4 regions of the Paenibacillus sp. MER TA 81-3 genome follow, and region 4 is predicted to be linked to each of the others. Evidence: riboswitches for the same ligand, from Rfam matches in the RefSeq annotation. Region 4 holds a riboswitch; each other region holds the start of a gene.
The links. Region 4 has a riboswitch for cyclic di-AMP ahead of M3650_RS10600 (hypothetical protein). Riboswitches for the same ligand answer to the same signal wherever they lie in the genome.
Positions count from the first base shown of each region.

Region 1: another riboswitch for cyclic di-AMP. It lies ahead of kdpF (K(+)-transporting ATPase subunit F); the one in region 4 lies ahead of M3650_RS10600 (hypothetical protein).
Region 2: another riboswitch for cyclic di-AMP. It lies ahead of M3650_RS15085 (3D domain-containing protein); the one in region 4 lies ahead of M3650_RS10600 (hypothetical protein).
Region 3: another riboswitch for cyclic di-AMP. It lies ahead of M3650_RS02765 (CAP domain-containing protein); the one in region 4 lies ahead of M3650_RS10600 (hypothetical protein).

Region 1 is NZ_JAMAWB010000008.1:152,268-155,375, reverse strand. It holds gene kdpA (potassium-transporting ATPase subunit KdpA) at 1-1,652, opposite strand, end outside; gene kdpF (K(+)-transporting ATPase subunit F) at 1,692-1,766, opposite strand; cyclic di-AMP (ydaO/yuaA leader) riboswitch at 2,024-2,189, opposite strand; cyclic di-AMP (ydaO/yuaA leader) riboswitch at 2,285-2,478, opposite strand; gene M3650_RS13450 (hypothetical protein) at 3,003-3,108, shown strand, end outside.
Region 2 is NZ_JAMAWB010000009.1:191,952-195,059, forward strand. It holds gene M3650_RS15080 (bifunctional metallophosphatase/5'-nucleotidase) at 1-737, shown strand, start outside; gene M3650_RS15085 (3D domain-containing protein) at 843-1,631, opposite strand; cyclic di-AMP (ydaO/yuaA leader) riboswitch at 1,633-1,799, opposite strand; gene M3650_RS15090 (amino acid ABC transporter ATP-binding protein) at 2,152-2,874, opposite strand; gene M3650_RS15095 (amino acid ABC transporter permease) at 2,867-3,108, opposite strand, start outside.
Region 3 is NZ_JAMAWB010000002.1:112,393-115,500, reverse strand. It holds gene M3650_RS02775 (tagatose 1,6-diphosphate aldolase) at 1-259, opposite strand, end outside; gene M3650_RS02770 (class I SAM-dependent methyltransferase) at 520-1,332, shown strand; cyclic di-AMP (ydaO/yuaA leader) riboswitch at 1,421-1,553, shown strand; gene M3650_RS02765 (CAP domain-containing protein) at 1,560-2,291, shown strand; partial or broken gene arsB (ACR3 family arsenite efflux transporter) at 2,362-3,108, shown strand, end outside.
Region 4 is NZ_JAMAWB010000006.1:226,711-229,818, reverse strand. It holds gene M3650_RS10605 (glycosyltransferase family 4 protein) at 1-232, opposite strand, end outside; gene M3650_RS10600 (hypothetical protein) at 869-1,309, opposite strand; cyclic di-AMP (ydaO/yuaA leader) riboswitch at 1,383-1,582, opposite strand; gene M3650_RS10595 (CgeB family protein) at 1,906-3,045, opposite strand; gene M3650_RS10590 (CgeB family protein) at 3,075-3,108, opposite strand, start outside.

The DNA of each region.
Region 1 (3,108 bases), on a different contig from region 4:
GGTCCCAATACAAGCACGGGCAAGAAGGTCAGTGCGCCGATAATGAACACGGTTCCGACGAGGATGGCCGTATACAGCGCATTGTCCGTACGAAACGTTCCGATCGTTTCTGGTATCCACTGCTTCTTAACCATCGAGTCTGCTACACCGAGCAGCGCAATAATCGAGATATACCGTCCGAACAGCATAACCAGGCCCGTAGAAATATTCCAAAATGGCGTGTTGTCTGCCAGCCCCTCGAATCCAGATCCATTGTTTGCTGCCGACGACGTAAACTCATACAGCACTTGAGAGATGCCGTGATAACCCGGATTGGTTATGGACCCCCTGCCCAAATCGGTCAGGAAAGCGATCGCCGTTGGAACTAAAATAATGAACGGATGGGCCAAAATAGCAATCGCCACCAACTTCATTTCCCTGGCCTCAATCTTGCGTCCCAGAAATTCCGGCGTTCTCCCGACCATAAGACCGCACAAGAACACGCCCAGTATGGCATACATCAACATATTGACCAAGCCGACACCGTCTCCGCCGAACACACAGTTCAGCATCATTTGCCCCAGCGGCACTAAGCCGCCGAGCGGCGTTAATGTATCATGCATATTGTTGACTGTGCCGGTCGTAGCTGCCGTCGTTACGGTCGTGAATAGGGCGGATTGGGCAATGCCGAAGCGCACCTCCTTCCCCTCCATGCTGCCTTGCGCAGCATCGATGCCAAGTGCGTTTATCGCCGGATTGCCTTGACTTTCCGCATAATAGGCCAGCGACAAAAACATGAGAAACAGCATGCTCATCGCACCGAAGATGACCCACCCTTGCTTCTGATTGCGGGCAAATTTGCCGAAGGTGTAAGTCAATGCAGCCGGGATGCACCACATCGATAATATCTCAATCACATTCGTAAGCGGGTTCGGGTTCTCGAACGGATGAGAAGAGTTCACCCCGAAAAATCCGCCGCCGTTCGTACCCAAGTGCTTAATCGACACCAGCGAGGCAACCGGGCCCCGCGCAATGGATTGCACGTCTCCTTGCAGCGTTGTCGCCTGCACCGTAGCCCCGAAGGTTTGCGGAACTTGCAATGCAACAAGAATAAGCGTCACAACAACTGCGAGTGGCAGCAGTAAGCGCGTATGCGCCTTGACAAAGTCAACGAAAAAGTTGCCAAGCGTATTTCCTTTGGACGTAATCCCGCGAATAAAGGCGATGGCCACGACGATACCGGTGGCCGCTGACGTGAACATCATCATCATAATGACCGCCATTTGCGAGAAATAGGTCAGCCCGGATTCACCGCTGTAATGCTGTAAATTCGTGTTAGTCATAAAGCTGATAATCGTATTGAACGAGAGTGTCGGCTCCATATTGTCGATGCCGTTCGGATTCAGCGGCAGCAGCTTCTGCACTCGCAAAATGATATATCCTAGCACGACCAGCACAATGTTGGTCAAAATCAAACTGAGCGTATATTTCTTCCACGACATGCCGGAGCGGTTCTTCAGACCCGCAATGCCATAAATGACATTCTCGAACGGTGTAAACAGCTTGTCGGTCCGGTTCGGTTGATTAGAGAACACATGGTACATATAGCTCCCTAATGGTTTGACAAGTAGAAGCAGCAGAATAAGAACCGCCGCAATTTGCAAAATCCCCATGGATAGGCTCCCCCTCTAATGTATAAGTTCGTCGTTCGGTTAAAATTTTTCCGGATGAATCAGCGCGTAAATTAAGTACAGGAACAGAAACACGATACAAATGGTGAGGAACATCATCGTTCGTCTCCTCCCGTTTGTTCGACAACTTTGCCGCACCATGCCAAAAATCCGCAGAACATGGAAAAGACAAGGGCTAGAGCAGCAATCATATATAGATCAGACATGTGACAACCTCTCTTCATTAGCATTGTTTTTAACACGCAATCGTGCTCTCACGCCCAAAAAAGGCAATAAAAAAGAAACCTGCGAGAAAAGGAACTTTCTCGTGGTTTCTGGGCACAGTCTATTAAACCGTGTCACACACGACGATCGTTGCCTCTCTCCGTACGCTTACGAGGTTAGCTGACGGATTCGGGCGCGAGAGTCGCCCTACCGACAGTGAACTGTCGGATTCACCCCGTGAGCTCGGTCAACTATGCGCCCAAGCTCGTTGGTTCCCCCGCTTTCTGCTTTACAGAAATTAAGCGATAAATTTGAAAAGGTACAAGCTATGATTTTCATTATTTTCATGAGAAGACAATAAAAAGCCACAGAGGCATAAACCCTGTGGCCGATTAATCGATCACGAGTCCTCATCCTCTCTCCTACGCTTACGAGGTTAGCTGACGGATTCGGGCAGTGAGAGTTGCCCTACCCCGGAATTAGACCCATAGAATCCAATTCCGCAGGATTCACCCCATGACCGTTCTCCGACTCTCACATCGGAATTCGATCAGATGTTGGTTCCCCCGCTTTCTGCTGTGCAGAAATTAAGCGATTCAGAATGCTGAACGGATAATTTAATTCATGAACGTATATTACGTCTCGGCAGTTACTTTGTAAAGCAGCCAAATTTCCAAAAATGACTAGAAAACGGCGGCTTTTGGTCTGCCAAAATCGATTTATACTTCTAAATCCATTTATCGCGTTCATTATCTCGTTCTTGCTCGGTATTTCAGAATACTTCCTCTGTAGGGCGCATCATATGAGCACAGTCTCCCTTCACCCATTTTGCGCAGAAATCGTGATGCGGTTTCTGCATTTTCAGAAAACATTAGCTTTTCGAAGAAACAACCGTAAAATCGCGAAATAAACAGTTCCTATTTGTAAATAAAACCAATTTCCCAGCCGATTCGATGAAAATATACGGTTTTTTAACTGTTTTCACATTGTACAAAGCATAAAGGAAATGAGTAAGATACGTGTCGTACACCATCATTCTTTCTGATTGTTCAATTATGCCGCAGCAACCCGCGGCAATCAGTCATGATGGCTTCGCTGCGCGCAAGACAATGCCTGGAGGGAATGAACATGGCAAAGCAGCAAGCGGAACGAATCATTAGCAATTTGGAATTGTATCAAATATCTGTGTCGTCCGGACACGGATTGGAAGGCGGCTCAAGGCCGCTAACGTTGG
Region 2 (3,108 bases), on a different contig from region 4:
AACGCTCTCAGTTGATTGCCGCGGCAGGCGCTGAAGCCGACCGTGAGCTTAGCGAATGGATTACGCCTTACGAAGTGAATGTCCAGCGTTGGCTTGACCGCCCCATTTGCCGAATTAACGGGGATATGCGAATACGTGATCCCCATGAGGCCCGGCTTGTCGAGCACCCTTTAATCGAGTTCATCAACCGTGTGCAGATGGACGTATCGGGAACGGATATTTCATGCACCGCCTTATTTGACGACAGCGCTGCCGGATTCGGCAATCAGGTATCCATGCGCGAAATAACCGCATTTTGTCCGTATTCCAACACATTGAAGGTGTTGCGGTTGAAGGGACGCGATATCCGGGACGCTCTGGAATGGTCTGCCCGCTACTTTGCGCCATATGACGGTCAATCAGTGGCCGTTCACTCGTCCTTTCTCTATCCCAAAGCGCAGCACTACAATTATGACATGTGGGAAGGCATAGAGTATGTCATGAACGTGTCCCGACCGGTAGGCACACGCATCGTGCAACTGACACGGAACGGACAGCCCCTTGATCCGGACAAGGAATATGATGTCGCCATGAACCATTATCGCGCTTCAGGAGCCGGCGGGTTCCAAATGTTCTCCGGCAAGTCGGTCGTTCGTGATATTCCGATTGACACAGCCGAGCTTATCGCAGACTATATGATGAAGCAGGGCACAATTACCGCAACGGTAAATCATAATTGGAAGGTCATTTGGGATTAAATAAATCAGCACATAATTATGTAAAAGAGACTGCCCCTCTAGTAGTTTTCTCTACTTTTGGGACAACCTCTTCACATTTTAGTTACTTAAGTATAATTGCAATTTTTATTTGATAATATAAACCTGCACATCTTGCACGCCGAAAGTGCTGCCGGCACTTTTGCTTACCGGAACGAAGATGTCCACCTTATTACCTTTAATCGCCCCGCCAATATCCCGTGCCTCAGCTACGAGTCCTCCTTGCGGCAGATGCTTGAATTGATAGCCTGTAATGAACAGCTTAGTTCCGAGCGGTATCACTTTAGGGTCAACGGCAACCGTGCCCAGCTTCAATGCATTCCCGTAGAAATCTACAGCTCCCCACTCACCATTTTCGCTCGGATGCGCTGTATACGCAGTTGCGCGCATGTTCAGCTTCTTCGAATAGGTTGTCGGACGTCCCGACATTTTAACCACATTTTTAGGAGCAGTATTTGCTGCTTTCACTGCTTGTTGTGGCGTGGAGCTTTTCTTGTCGCCCGTTGCTTTCTTCGCTTCCTTCTGTGCCACTGCTTCAGTCTTAGCTGCCTTCTGTGCTTCTGTTGAAGTTTTCGATGCGTCATCTTTGTTGTCTCTCTCAATTGCCTTGGCAGGCAAGGAATAAGATGACGATACTTTTCCTTGAATGACTGGCGTCGGAAGTTCCATTGTCAACCCGCCGTATATATTCTTCGGATTAATCAATGGATTCTCATTTACTAGAGCTTCTACGCTAATATTTTGCTTTTTAGCAATAGAGTAGATTGTATCTCCCTCTTTAGCCTGGTAGGGCTCGGCATATACCGGGATGATCTGTAAAATGGTAGCTATACCCAGTAAAGCGGCTGCGAGCTTCACAATTGTTCTTTTACGCATATGTTCCTCCTGTCAGTAGCCTGCGGGGTTAGTTGTCGGATTCGGGTTAAGGAGTTCCCCTACACCATGTCCGATCTTTCGGAATGGCGATTCACCCCAAGGTGATCATTTATTGAACACCGGTCAATCATCCCCCGTACGGGTGCTTCGTTTCGGCTCGAATTGCATCATATCACAAACTTGTAACCTGTGCGCAGGGAGTTACTGGAATTGTCTTGAAATAATGACTCCCTATGGATTTTTTAAGCTTAATTTAACGCTTAATCCTAACACTTTTGTAATTACTAGTGACAACTTTGTAATATTCGCACTTTTATAATAACATAGTTTAAAAATTTGTAAACAAATTACATATTCCAAATATCCCCTAAAGATGAACCGCATTACAGGCGTACGTCAACCGGATGCTTGGGAATTTGAACATTCTGGCTTCACCCCATAAAAAAATCCCCATAATTAGGGGAGTGGTCATTCTGTCCAAAATCCCTAACTACTGGAGATTATAGTTACTCATCGTGTTTTACAATACTTTGCTTAAAAAGTCACGTGTTCTGGAATGCTGCGGGTGCTGGAACACTTGCTCTGGCGTACCCTGCTCCACGACATCGCCGCCATCCATAAATAAAATCCGATCTCCCACCTCACGGGCAAAGCCCATTTCATGAGTCACGATGACCATCGTCATTCCTTCACTGGCGAGCGATTTCATCACTTCCAGCACTTCACCCACCATCTCCGGATCAAGAGCTGACGTAGGCTCGTCAAAAAGCATGACATGCGGCTGCATGGCGAGTGCGCGGGCTATGGCGATACGCTGCTTCTGACCGCCCGATAACTGTCCTGGATAAGCCGCGGCCTTGTCAGCCAGACCGACTTTGGTCAGCAGATCCATAGCAACCATCTCAGCCTGCTTCTTCTTCATCTGCTTCACCTTAATCGGTGCAAGCGTAATATTATTCAATACCGTCATATGAGGGAACAGATTGAACGACTGGAACACCATTCCCATCTTCTCACGCGTCTTGTTAATATTATGCTTCTTCTCATTAATCTTCGTGCCCTCGAACAAAATATCTCCCTGCGTCGGCGTCTCCAACAGATTCAAACACCGCAGAAAGGTGCTCTTTCCTGAGCCGCTCGGCCCAATGACGACGACAACTTCGCCTTGCTTGATCGACATATTCATGCCTTTCAAAATATGCAACACACCGAACGATTTATGCAAATTGCGAACCTCAATCATGACTGCTCAACTTCCTTTCCAGAGTTGCAACCGCTTTGGAAAGCGTAAAGGTAAGAATGAAATACATCATGGCCGCACCCATAAGCGGCCCCAGAGCCGTATACGTTTTACTCCGTATGACCTCGGTTTGGAACATGATGTCCGTAATGCCGATGAAGCTGACAATGGACGTTTCCTTTATAATGGTCACGAACTCGTTGCCAATCGCTGGCAGGACGTTGCGAAACGCTTGCG
Region 3 (3,108 bases), on a different contig from region 4:
ACTGCTTATCACGCGCTTCCGCTGCGCTCCAGCCAAATTCCGGATCTAGCAGAATGGCCGTGCTGTATGGGGTCAATTCCTCGGTTACGGCCACCTTGAATTCTTCCACATGCTTCACGTCGGCTTCGTGGCCGAGCGCCTTGGTCAGCGACTTCTTCAACGAACCGCGCTGATCGAGCGCTGTTGCAATGACCAATCCGTGTTCGTCCGACAAGCGTGTTAACGCTTCGTATTTGCCTTTTGTCATCTTGACTTTCATACCAAGCACCCCAATCGTACATTTTTCCTTCACTACTTCATTACATCAATATTCCCATCATGAAACGTTTCATGATGAAAAAATGACAAATACAGAACATTCATGAACGATTTTCAACAATAATTCAAGTCTTTTCGTTGTGACTCTGCTTCCAGCTCCATTTGAAACGGTGACGTTAGCTCTAGAAATGAATTGTAAGAATGTGCCACTGCGTGCTATATTCAACTGATATATCGGACAATAAGGGGGAAGGGATGTAGATGAGTCAAATGATAAACTATTATTCTTCGTTCGACGAATGGGGACGTCTCGAGCGGGAACCTTTGGAGTTCACGGTCAATTGTCATTATATTAAATCGCACCTCCCGGAAAAAGGACACATCCTAGATATCGGGGCAGGTCCCGGAAAATATGCGATAGAGCTGGCGAAATCCGGATATGACATCACATTGGCGGACATTACACCAAAGCTGGTCGAAAGCGCACGAGAGAAGGTACGGGAATACGGGCTTGAGCGCCAGTTTCAAGGCTTTGACGTTGCCGATGCGAGAAATTTGCAGTTGTATGCCGATGAGCAATTCGATGCTTCTTTGATGTTAGGCCCATTGTATCATTTGCAGCAGGAGGAAGACCGGGTTAGCGCTACTCAGGAATTGCATCGTGTGACAAAGTCAGGCTGCCTTGTCTTCGTCGCATTCATGCCGAGAATGAGGCACGTGGCAACTTCGCTGTTATATCCGCAGCATTGGAAGCCCAATGACACAATAGAAGGGCTGACCGAGTTTATGTGCACCGGAATTTTCAATCATAGCGACGAAGGAAGGTTTACGGGAGCCTATTATTTTCCCATAGAAGAAATTGAGCCGTTTATGGAAGCGCATGGGTTCGAACAAGTTAAGCTCATCGGATCGGGCAGCATTGCGGGCTTGATGAAGCCGGAGCACTGGCAATATTGGCGCGACCAAGGGGAATCAGCGTTTCAATCGATCATGCAAATTGTTATGGATGCAGCAGACAGTCCATACATCCTAGGAACCTCGTCTCATTTGTTGTATATAGGGAAAAAAGTATAGGCTGAACTTCTCAGATGGTTATATTTTCTTTAAATAACATTAAATATAAAATGAATCGAACGGGAATCCGTGTTACGATCTGAACGTACCAAAAATAAGGCCGAAGCTCATCTGAGCACGGGGGAACCACACATTGGGGTGAAGTCGCATAGATGCGGCAGGGGTAATCCTCTTTGACCCGAACCCGTCAGCTAACCTCGTAGGCTGCAAAGGGAGAGATAATCTGAATGAAAAGTACGTTCAAGAAAGTCGTTATCACGGGAGCACTCGTTCTGGCACCAGTCGTGGCAGCAGGTTCGGCAATGGCCGCTCCGCTGAATGTTGCAGCTCAAGCACCTAATCAAAATCTGACGAACATCGATTGCTCCGGCTTCGATTTCAATACGATGCTGCAAGGCAATGAGCAGAACAATCAGAACTTGACCGATATGTTGAACAAGCTGTTTCCTAATACGAAGCCTGTAGTCACACAACCAGATGCTGCGGTACCGAACAAGAGCAAGCCTGAACCGGCTACTCCGGCGCCAAGCAAGCCAGCACCAACAACACCTGCAACAGGTACGGCAAATCCGAATCAAGGCGTGACGGCTAACTCCGATTTCGCCGCGCAAGTGGTTGATTTAGTGAACCAAGAGCGTGCCAAAGCAGGACTTGAGCCATTGAAATCGGACGCGGCGCTTACTAATGTCGCAATGGTGAAGGCGAAAGACATGTACGACAACAATTACTTTGATCATAATTCGCCGACCCTTGGCTCTCCGTTCGATCTGATGCAGTCCAAAGGGATCCAATATCGTACCGCTGGCGAGAACATTGCCAAAGGACAACGCACACCGGAAGAAGTAATGAATGCGTGGATGAACAGTGAAGGTCACCGTAAAAACATTCTGAACGCAAGCTATACTTCAATCGGCGTTGCATACTACAATGGTGAGTGGGTACAAGAATTTACAGGATAATGACGAACTTTGAAGCCGAAGCCTGCAGAGCAATCTGCAGGCTTTATTTTGCGCTCGTGAACGGAAAACGATGCAGTTGACGTTATGGATCTTTCTCGCTATGGCGCTTGGCGTCGGGATCGTTTCTATATTTCCGGGATGGGGCGTGTATTCAAAGACGTTAAGGTGCTGATCTTATCACTCGTGCAGAACTGGATTATCGGCCCGCTTCTCATGTTCTTGCTGGCGATTCTTTTGCTGCCCGACCATCCTGAATATATGGTTGGTCTCATCTTGATTGGCCTCGCACGCTGCATCGCAATGGTCATCATATGGAATGATCTGGCGCAGGGAGACACGGAATATGCTGCAGGGCTAGTTGCGTTCAACTCCGTATTTCAGATGATATTTTTCCCTATCTACGCTTATGTATTCGTGACTGTTATTCCAGAGTGGCTCGGAATGGAAGGAGCCATCATATCGATTACGATGCTTGAGGTTGTGCAATCGGTATTCATTTATTTGGGCATTCCATTTCTGGCAGGCGTGCTGACCCGGTTCGTGTTGGTGCGGGCGAAGGGCAAGGAATGGTATGAAAAGTCGTTCATTCCGCGCATCAGTCCGCTGACATTAATCGCTTTGCTGTTCACGATCGTCGTGATGTTCTCCTTGAAAGGAGACATGGTCGTCAGCCTTCCGCTCGATGTTGTCCGGATTGCGATTCCGCTGCTGCTCTATTTCGTTTTGATGTTCTTCATCTCGTTCTTCCTAGGAAGACGAATCAGAGCAGGTTATCCGGTGTCGACTACACTGGCATTCACGGCAGGCAGCAACAATT
Region 4 (3,108 bases):
CATGCAAATTCGCCGACGGCAACACCATCGAGTAGAACAATCGGCATGGCTGGACAATAAACGGAATCTGATAGGCTGATGCTTGTGCAGACAACTGTCCCGCTTCAGGTACAACAAGCACGCAATCGTAGTATGCCTGCAATTCACGAGTCAGAAAGAGAAGCAGTTTTTCAGCGCCGGTAATGTAAGTCTTGTTGCATAAATGGGAGAATAAGAGCATCTTTGGTTTCATCAGGTTATGCCCGTTCTGCCGTCTTGCGGGGAACAGGTATCATTCCACCTCCTTTGCCAAGGTACTACAGTATATTAGTCCACGACGGGTATCGGCACGACATTTGAACCTAATACAAGCGTACAATTTACGAAGCAGAGCCACTTGTCCGTTTCCAGTTCCTGTTTACTCTAGCAGCCGCCATACAGTTCCGTAGAAATCCGAATCTATGAATTATTAGAAGACATCAATCAGTTGCAAAAGACAAAGTTCATACATGAAAATAGCGCGTTCAAACTGACGGTGATTCGCTTCATCCGATCCTTTGCTTCATTCTCCCCTTCCATCAGGAGGCGGTACGTCCTTTGACATTCTTGTTCACCGCCATCGTGATCGGCCGTTTCATGGCAGGATATACGTAACCGCATGAGCCTTAATCCTCGACGCTCTTCGGGTGAATGGAGCGAAAGGCCACTGCACGGAAGTCAGACAACATGTTTTCGATAAAAAGGAAAGGGAGTTCTGCGCTCTGAACATCTTCTATTCCGATTTTTATGAATTCTGTAAACTCAAAAAAACTCGCCCTTGCAAGGACGAGTTTGGCTGTGGAGAAATCTAGAGATTTGTCGATCGCCCATTCTCATAAACAACACGATTTCATGCGGTGGGTGACTGCGATCGAGAGCCCGCCAGAATAAATTCCGATAACAAAAAAGAGACCTGATCCGACTGTGTATAAATGACGTAATCCGCACCGAGAAGCCGGTAAATGGAACGCGGATGATGACGCTTCGTTATTAGCGTAATCGGCTCACAAGACCATTGCCGGCATACTTGAAGCAGTCGACACGACAAAACAAAGCTTTGTTCGAACAAGAAGAAGCGCCCCACTGGCACTTCGGGTATATTCCATTCTTTAGGATCAGTCGTGTTGACTCGACATACATGCGCGACACCCAGCTTCTCCATTCGCTTCACAAGCCGACCGTTATTGGCGATAGCCGCAACGGAAAGACCTGCTCCTCTCAACTGGCGAATGAAATCGACGCCCATGGCATTCGGTGCGAACACGGTAATGATTCGTTCCGCGTCGTACATATTCAATTCCCTCCTGTCGTGTCCGATGCCCTGCTTTTAGAAGAAAGAGGTGCGTCGACAGTTAACAGTCGGGCGCGCCTCTCTCCGTACGCTTACGAGGTTAGCTGACGGATTCGGAGGCGAAGAGTCCCCCTACCGGACCAGACGAATTGTCTGGCTTCCAGATTCACCCCTTGCGAACGGCCATACCGGCATCATCCTGCCAGTCAGCTCTGTCCGCTTCATTTGGTTCCCCCGTTCCCGCCAGACAGCGGGATTCAGCGAATAAGACGCAACGGATTTCATTGATACTGCTGAACTGAATCTTACCCCTTTCCCGGGCTTGGTGTAAATGGAAATGAAAGCTTGTTACAAGCAATCCGGCGCAAATCTGGATATAAAACAGCTCTTTCTCTTCATCAATGGATTCATTTTCTCATCAACGCTCACTGAAGCTTATCCCCTCGTGATAGGAAGAGATAAATGAAGCTTTTCACTTGAAAGTGGCAGTTGTAAGCGATTTACTTGTCGTTTCACTCCAAAATACTCCTTTGGCAACCCGATAAGAAGGCGCACAGACATAACAAAGCCCGGACGGTAATCGACCGGGCGCTCCATCATCCGAAGATGATGCTTAACATCTGATTAAGGCGGTTCGCATAAGTATGATCGCGCAATGTTCTGGCCAAACCACGAAGTGCAATCTCGCGGCGTTCCTGCTCATGTGATAAATAGTAATCGATTTTATCAAGCATCTCTTCCGGTGAGCTATACGTTTCGATTTCTTCTCCTGGTGTATAGAACCGGGCTAAATCATCGCGCACGTCGGTCAATTGCAGAGTGCCGCAGCTGCATATTTCAAAGGTGCGCGGATTCGGGGAAGCTGCAGTGATGTTGGCGGAGTTCTGATTGACCGATTCGTCATCATGTGCGCGGTGCATGTTGATGACGATTTTCGTACCGTTATACGACGCTGCGGTCTCCTGTGGATCCATCCAGCGGCCGAGTTGGATGTGATGCGCATATTTTCTGAATTCGGAAAGGCGGTCCCACCAGAGACCGGAAATGACGATGTTGCGCTTGATCAGCTGCGGCAGAATCGGTTCAATCGACTTCACCCGATTCCAATATGCCGAACCAATAAAGGTAAGATCTTGCCGGAGCGGAGATCTCGTCTTGATGGGACGGAATTGACCCGGAAAGGCGGCGAACGGCAAATAATGCGCGTTCGCGCCAATCCCTTGATAGAACGGAACGCTGTTCGCTTCGAGTGTGAACACATAATCATAATGCGTAACGATATCGGCCATCATGCTCGTATAGTACGGATCGTCCGTAATCCACAGCGCAGTGCGTATGCCATGAGCGCGGATTTCATCCACTTGCTCGACTGGGAAATCCATTCCATCCAAGGCGACGACAAGATCAGGACGAAGCTGGACTGCCGTTGCGGCGACCGGGTCCCGTGGTCCTGCCACGGACAGCTGGCCTACCATCCCCTGGAACGTCGAGATGATGCCTTCATCCAACGGAGAGTATGGGTATCCTTTTCCGGTCGAAACATACAAGACATGCAAGGGGCGAGATGACACCTGCGCTTGTGTCGTATTCACAATATAATCCGCTCGCCCTCGCAAATATCCCTCTTGGTAGCCTCCTTCAAAACCGGCTTTGCGTCCTTGGCGGCGAGAATGCTCCCTCGGATGAACCACCCCCGTACGGATCCGTCTTCTTCGCCGTATACGAAATGTTCGCATGAGATCTCTCCTTTTGGTCATCAGTGGTTTTAAGAGCTAACGAATGTTTCCAGCAGCCGTTGT